One region of the Pantoea sp. SO10 genome, then DNA from elsewhere that is predicted to be linked to it. Evidence: predicted binding sites of a transcription regulator. Region 1 holds the regulator's gene; each other region holds the start of a gene.
The links. The regulator PurR, encoded in region 1, represses purine synthesis genes. The targets are predictions, from matches to a motif close to CANGCAAACGTTTGCNTG.
Positions count from the first base shown of each region.

Region 2: the regulator PurR is predicted to act here: its motif matches at 1,055-1,072, upstream of purT (formate-dependent phosphoribosylglycinamide formyltransferase).
Region 3: the regulator PurR is predicted to act here: its motif matches at 1,029-1,046, upstream of purM (phosphoribosylformylglycinamidine cyclo-ligase).

Region 1 is NZ_CP040095.1:1,875,857-1,878,125, forward strand. It holds gene punR (DNA-binding transcriptional activator PunR) at 1-590, shown strand, start outside; gene purR (HTH-type transcriptional repressor PurR) at 587-1,612, opposite strand; gene FCN45_RS08755 (YnhF family membrane protein) at 1,887-1,976, shown strand; gene FCN45_RS08760 (C40 family peptidase) at 2,033-2,269, opposite strand, start outside.
Region 2 is NZ_CP040095.1:2,351,459-2,353,727, reverse strand. It holds gene purT (formate-dependent phosphoribosylglycinamide formyltransferase) at 1-1,017, opposite strand, end outside; gene FCN45_RS10975 (tellurite resistance TerB family protein) at 1,178-1,819, shown strand; gene FCN45_RS10970 (S9 family peptidase) at 1,959-2,269, shown strand, end outside.
Region 3 is NZ_CP040095.1:3,039,588-3,041,856, reverse strand. It holds gene purM (phosphoribosylformylglycinamidine cyclo-ligase) at 1-966, opposite strand, end outside; gene upp (uracil phosphoribosyltransferase) at 1,196-1,822, shown strand; gene uraA (uracil permease) at 1,941-2,269, shown strand, end outside.

The sequences.
Region 1 (2,269 bases):
GACAGTTAGTGAAAGACTTCTACCGCCATTTTCCCGACATGGAGCTGATTATCAGCTACGAAGTGTTCAACGGCGTGTGGGATGCGTTGGCTGATGGTCGGGTGGATGTGGCGATTGGCGCAACTCAGGCCATCCCGGTGGGCGGACGTTTTGCCTTTCAGGATATGGGCGCGCTGAACTGGCGTTGTGTGGTGAGTCCCGATCATCCGCTGGTTAACAGCAAGGAGCTGGATGATGAAACCTTGCGGGCGTGGCCATCGCTGGTGCTGGAAGATACCTCGCGTGCGTTGCCGCGCCGTATGACATGGACGCTGGATAATCAGCGGCGGTTGGTGGTGCCAGAGTGGGAAACCGGGATGGATTGTTTGCTGGCAGGATTATGCGTCGGCATGGTGCCTGGCCATTTGGCGCGTCCACTGCTGGACAGCCAAAAACTGGTCGAGCTGGCGCTACCGCAGGCGTTTCCGGACAGTCCGTGCTGCGTCAGCTGGTCAGAACAGCGCGCGTCACCGGCGCTGGCGTGGTTACTGGCTTATCTCGGGGATGCGGAAACGCTGAACCACGAATGGCTCAGCGAAGTGTCGGCTTAGCGGCGGTAGTCGCGGAACGGACCGTACGCCACCGAACGGCGTTCAATCAGCGTTGGCTGGACTTCGATAGTTTGCGGATCTTCGCGCTTGCTGGTGATGCGATCCAGCAGCATTTCCAGCGCTTTTTCACCCAGTTCAGCTTTCGGCTGGTGCACGGTGGTGAGCGCTGGTGTGAAATAGCGCGCGTTGCGCACGTTATCGTAGCCAATCACCGAGATATCCTGCGGTACGCGCAAACCCATCTCATCAGCAGCGCAAATCGCGCCCATCGCCATGATATCGCCACCGCAGAACACCGCGGTTGGACGCTGTTTCTGATTTAAGATCTGTTGCATCGCCTGATAGCCCGATTCAGGCTCAAAGTCGCCCTGAACCACCCACTCCGGACGCACTGTAATGCCCGCTTCGTTCATTGCCTGCAGGAAGCCAGCATGACGTCCACCGCCGGTGTTGCGCTCCATTTGGCCAGGAATGGCACCGATATCGCGATGGCCACGTTCAATCAGATAACGCCCGGCGAGATAGCCGCCCTGAAATGCATTGTCCTGCACGGTATCGGTGAAATCACCGCGTGACGCGCCCCAATCCATCACCACCATGGGGATATTGCGGTTCTCTTCCAGCATCTGCAGCAAATCGTCTGGATATTCCGAACACATCACCAGCAGACCATCGACGCGCTTTTGCGCCATCATTGACAGGTAAGCGCGCTGCTTTTGCAGATCGTTGTGCGCATTGCCGAGAATCAGCGTATAGCCGCGTTCGAAGCAGCGGTTCTCCACCGCTTCGATAATTTCAGCGAAGTAGGGCGCTTCGCTGGAGGTCGCCAGCAGACCCAAGGTTTTGGTGTGATTAACTTTAAGACTACGCGCCACGGCACTTGGCGAGTAGTGTAATTCTTTGATCGCTTCCCATACGGCGTTACGCGTCTCTTCCGCAACGAAACGCGTTTTGTTGATGACATGCGAAACCGTGGTGGTTGAGACCCCCGCGCGTTTTGCGACATCTTTAATTGTTGCCATGAAAATGGTGCTCCTGGGCTTATCGCAACTTACTGATAAGTATATTGTTAAACGTTTGCGTCTGCTAATGCTTTTACAGCCCAAAAAAGCGGGCAAAACGGCATGTTCAAGCAGGCAAAATCACTTCATCACGCTGTAAATACAGCCTGCGCAAAATCTGTTGCGCAACGAAAGGCGGCGATTCTAGCAAGCTGGCGCGGATAACACGAGATTTTTGCCTATTGCTATGCGAAAATCGTCTTAACCCTAATAATTGTGTGACTAAGGAGTTGTGATGAATACCGACCTGAAGCTGGCGCTAATGACCACTGTTGGCGCACTGTTGATGATTATCGCCTTCAGCTTTACCGCGATCATGCATTAACAAAAAAGCCGGAGCTGAGAACAGCATCCGGCTTTTTCATGTCTGTTGCGCAACAACTAGCGAATGGTTTTTGGCGTCATCATACGACGCGCGCCCACATAGTGTTTCTGCCAGTAATCCTCACCCAATGCGCTAATCTGAATATCTTTGCCGGTACGCGGCGACTGAATGAATTTGCCATTGCCAAGATAAACGCCCACATGGTCGGCGGTACCGCGATTGTTGATGCGGAAGAACACCAGATCGCCTTTCTCCAGCATTTCACGCTTAATCGGTGCCGCATCACGCAGGTG
Region 2 (2,269 bases), 480 kb from region 1:
ATTCCCGAACACAACGTTCTGGCTGTTCAGCTTAGGTAAAATCACTGCCGACGCAGCGGGACCGTATTGACGAATGCCGCCAATCGGCAGGCCGAGGAAAGCGCGCACATGTAGGGCGAATTCGGACAGATCCTGCGAAATCAGCGTGACCATGCCGGTATCATGCGGACGCGGTGACACTTCGCTGAACACCACTTCATCACCGCACACGAACAGCTCCACGCCAAACAGGCCGTATCCGCCGAGTGCTTTCACCACGTTTGCGGCGATATCCTGCGCGCGTTGCAGCGCCAGTTCACTCATCTGCTGCGGCTGCCATGATTCACGATAATCGCCATCTTCCTGACGATGACCAATCGGCGCGCAGAAGTGAATGCCGTCTACTGCGCTGATGGTCAGCAGGGTGATTTCAAAATCAAACTTCACTACGCCTTCAACGATTACGCGGCCCGCACCGGCACGTCCGCCTTGCTGCGCATAATCCCAGGCTTTATCCAGCTGGCTGGCTTCGCGAATAAAGCTCTGGCCTTTACCGGATGAGCTCATCACCGGCTTAACGATGCACGGGAATCCAATCGCCTCAGCCGCAGCCACAAAATTCTCTTTGCTGTCAGCAAACTGGTAAGTCGAGGTCGGTAAGGACAACTCTTCCGCCGCCAGACGGCGAATGCCTTCGCGGTTCATGGTCAGACGTGCGGCGCGTGCGGTCGGCACCACTTTCTGACCTTGCGCTTCCAGCTCCAGCAGTTTTTCGGTGGCAATGGCTTCAATTTCTGGTACCACGAAGTGCGGCTTTTCCTCGGCAATCAGCGCGGCCAGCGCGTCGCCGTCCAGCATGTTGATCACATAGCTGCGATGCGCAACGTGCATCGCCGGAGCATCGGCGTAACGATCCACCGCGATCACTTCCACACCAAGACGCTGGCACTCAAGTGCCACTTCTTTGCCTAATTCGCCTGAACCTAACAGCATGACACGCGTAGCGGCAGGGCGCAGCGCGGTTCCGAGAGTCGTCATAATTTCACCTTAGCAGTCAAAATGCGCGCGCAGTATAAACGAAAACGTTTGCGTACTCACGCTTTCGCCGCGATCAGGTTTGCCATACTTTCCCGCTCTGACGTTAACTGACACAGCCTGCGGCAGCATGGAGAACGGAAAAGTAAACAGGAGTTAAACGATGAGCAATTGGCTGCAGCAAATTCAATCGGTGCTGGCGAAAAAGGGTGGAGACGGAAAATCGGGCGGTTTAAGTGACATGCTGGCCCCGGGCGCATTAGGCGGGCTGGCGGGATTGCTGGTCGGCAGCAAATCCACGCGTAAGCTGCTGACCAAATATGGCGGCAAAGCCTTGCTATTGGGCGGCGGCGCGGCGGCGGGCGCGCTGTTGTGGAACAAATACAAACAGCGCATACGTGAAACCCATCAGGACGATGCGGGCTTTGGCCAGCTGCAAACGCCGATGGATCAACGCGCAGAGCGTTTAGTCACGGCGCTGGTGTTCGCGGCGAAAAGTGATGGTCACATTGACGATCAAGAGCGTGCCGCCATTGAGCAAAATATCCAGCAGGCCGGCTACGGCGCACAAGCCGAAGCGCTGATTCAGCAGGCGATGAATCGCCCGCTCGATCCCAACTGGCTGGCCGCTGACGTTAAAAACGAAGAAGAGGCGCTGGAACTCTATTTCCTCAGCTGTGCAGCCATTGATGTCGACCACTTTATGGAGCGTAGCTATCTCTCCGCGCTCGGCGATGCGCTAAAAATCCCCCAGGATGTGCGCGACGGTATTCAGCGCGATATCGACGCGGAAAAAGCTGCTTAATTCCGTGCGAAGGTTGCATCCGCAGCCTTCGCTTTTCATCTTTTGCTTACCCTGCGTAAAGTGATGCTGCGTGTAGCTTGGCATCGTGCGTGATTAGTGCCACGCTTGCTGAATGTTGTCCTTCAGGGAGAAGAGCCTAATGAATCAGCCACACGCGAAAAAAATTCCCCATGTCATGAAGCTGCACGGTGAAACGCGCATCGATAATTATCACTGGTTACGTGATGACGACCGCGAGAATCCAGAGGTGCTGGCCCATCTGCACGCCGAAAATGATTACGGCCGTGCGATGATGGCGTCGCAGAATCCGCTGCAGGAACGGGTGCTGAAAGAGATCGTTGACCGCATTCCACCGCAGGATCACTCGGTGCCCTATGTGAAAAACGGTTATCGCTATCAAAGCCGCTATGAAGTGGGCAACGAGTATCCGGCTTATTTCCGGCAGCCCGT
Region 3 (2,269 bases), 1.2 Mb from region 1:
GTCTGTCATCAGCTGTACCGCTTTATCGGCTTCTGCCGGGCTCAGCGCAATCACCATGCCCACGCCGCAGTTAAAGGTGCGGTACATTTCGTGACGGCTGACGTTGCCCGCCTGCTGCAACCAGCTGAACACTGACGGCCACTGCCAGCTGCTCTCTTCCAGCACCGCCTGGGTGTTATCTGGCAACACGCGCGGGATGTTTTCCCAGAAGCCGCCGCCGGTCAGATGCGAAATCGCATGCACATCAACCTGTTCGATCAGGCTAAGGATGTTTTTCACATAGATGCGGGTTGGCGCCAGCAGGTGATCGGCCAGTGATTTGCCATCCAGCTGTTTGGTGGCCGGATCGGTCTGGCTGACTTCAAGAATCTTGCGCACCAGTGAATAACCGTTCGAGTGTGGGCCGCTGGAACCCAGCGCGATCAGCACGTCGCCGTCCTGCACTTTCGAACCGTCAATGATCTCTGATTTTTCCACCACGCCAACGCAGAAACCCGCCACGTCGTAATCTTCGCCGTGGTACATGCCCGGCATTTCAGCGGTTTCACCGCCGACCAGCGCACAACCCGACTGCAAGCAACCTTCGGCGATGCCGGTGATCACCGATGACGCGGTATCCACATCCAACTTGCCGGTCGCGTAATAATCGAGGAAGAACAGCGGCTCAGCACCCTGAACAATCAGGTCGTTAACACACATCGCGACCAGATCAATGCCGATGCTGTCGTGGCGTTTGAGATCCATCGCCAGACGCAGCTTGGTGCCGACGCCATCGGTTCCGGAGACCAGCACCGGCTCGCGGTACTTCTGCGGCAGCGCACAGAGCGCGCCGAATCCGCCCAATCCACCCATGACTTCCGGGCGGCGGGTTTTTTTCACTACGCCTTTAATACGGTCAACCAGATCGTTACCAGCATCGATATCAACACCGGCGTCTTTGTAGCTGAGAGAGGTTTTGTCGGTCACTGCGGAATCCCCACGCGAGTTGCGGTTGGTGGCAAAAATTAAGCGCGGCAATTCTAACAGCGCAGGCAAACGTTTGCGAGTCCCATCTCATGCTGCCTTTGCATCGCCTCAGATTTTCGCCAATCCTTAGATGACGCAGGCTATTGACCGATGACAAGTGGCGCAGCAGCGAAAAGGCGGTATAATCCGGCGATTTTTTTTAGCTCAACTCAATTCCGGGAGAACAATCATGAAGATCGTGGAAGTCAAACACCCGCTGGTCAAACATAAACTGGGCCTGATGCGTGAGCATGATATCAGCACCAAGCGTTTCCGCGAGCTGGCCTCGGAAGTGGGCAGCTTGCTGACCTATGAAGCCACCGCCGATCTGGAAACCGAGCGCGTCACCATCGAAGGCTGGAATGGTCCGGTTGAAATCGATCAGATCAAAGGTAAAAAAATCACGGTGGTTCCGATTCTGCGTGCGGGTCTTGGCATGATGGAAGGCGTGCTTGAGCACGTTCCCAGCGCGCGCATCAGCGTGGTTGGCGTGTATCGTGATGAAGAGACGCTGGAGCCGGTTCCTTATTTCCAGAAGCTGGTTTCGAACATCGAAGAGCGCCTGGCGCTGGTGGTCGACCCGATGCTGGCAACCGGCGGTTCGATGATCGCCACCATCGATCTGCTGAAAAAAGCCGGTTGTACCAGCATTAAAGTGCTGGTGCTGGTGGCCGCACCTGAAGGTATTGCCGCGCTGGAGAAAGCGCATCCGGATGTGGAGCTCTACACCGCATCTATCGATCAGGGATTGAACGAGAAGGGCTACATCATTCCTGGCTTGGGAGATGCAGGCGACAAGATTTTCGGAACCAAATAAAAGAAACCAGCCGGCCAGAGAGTCGGCTTTTTTTTGGCAGAAACACAACATTGTCATCCTCGAGTTATTCGAGCCAACGCAGCCATGGCTCGAAGAACGAAGAGGACAGGGGATAATAATGACTCGTCGTGCAATCGGCGTTAGCGAACGCCCACCGCTGTTACAAACCATTCCACTCAGCTTGCAGCATCTGTTCGCCATGTTCGGCGCAACCGTGCTGGTGCCGATTCTGTTCCACATCAACCCGGCCACGGTGTTGCTGTTTAACGGCGTCGGAACGCTGCTCTATCTGTTTATTTGTAAAGGCAAAATCCCCGCTTATCTCGGATCGAGCTTTGCCTTTATTTCGCCGGTGCTGCTGCTGTTGCCGCTGGGTTATGAAGTGGCGCTGGGCGGTTTTATTCTCTGCGGTTTGCTGTTCTGTATGGTGGCGCTGATCGTCAAGAA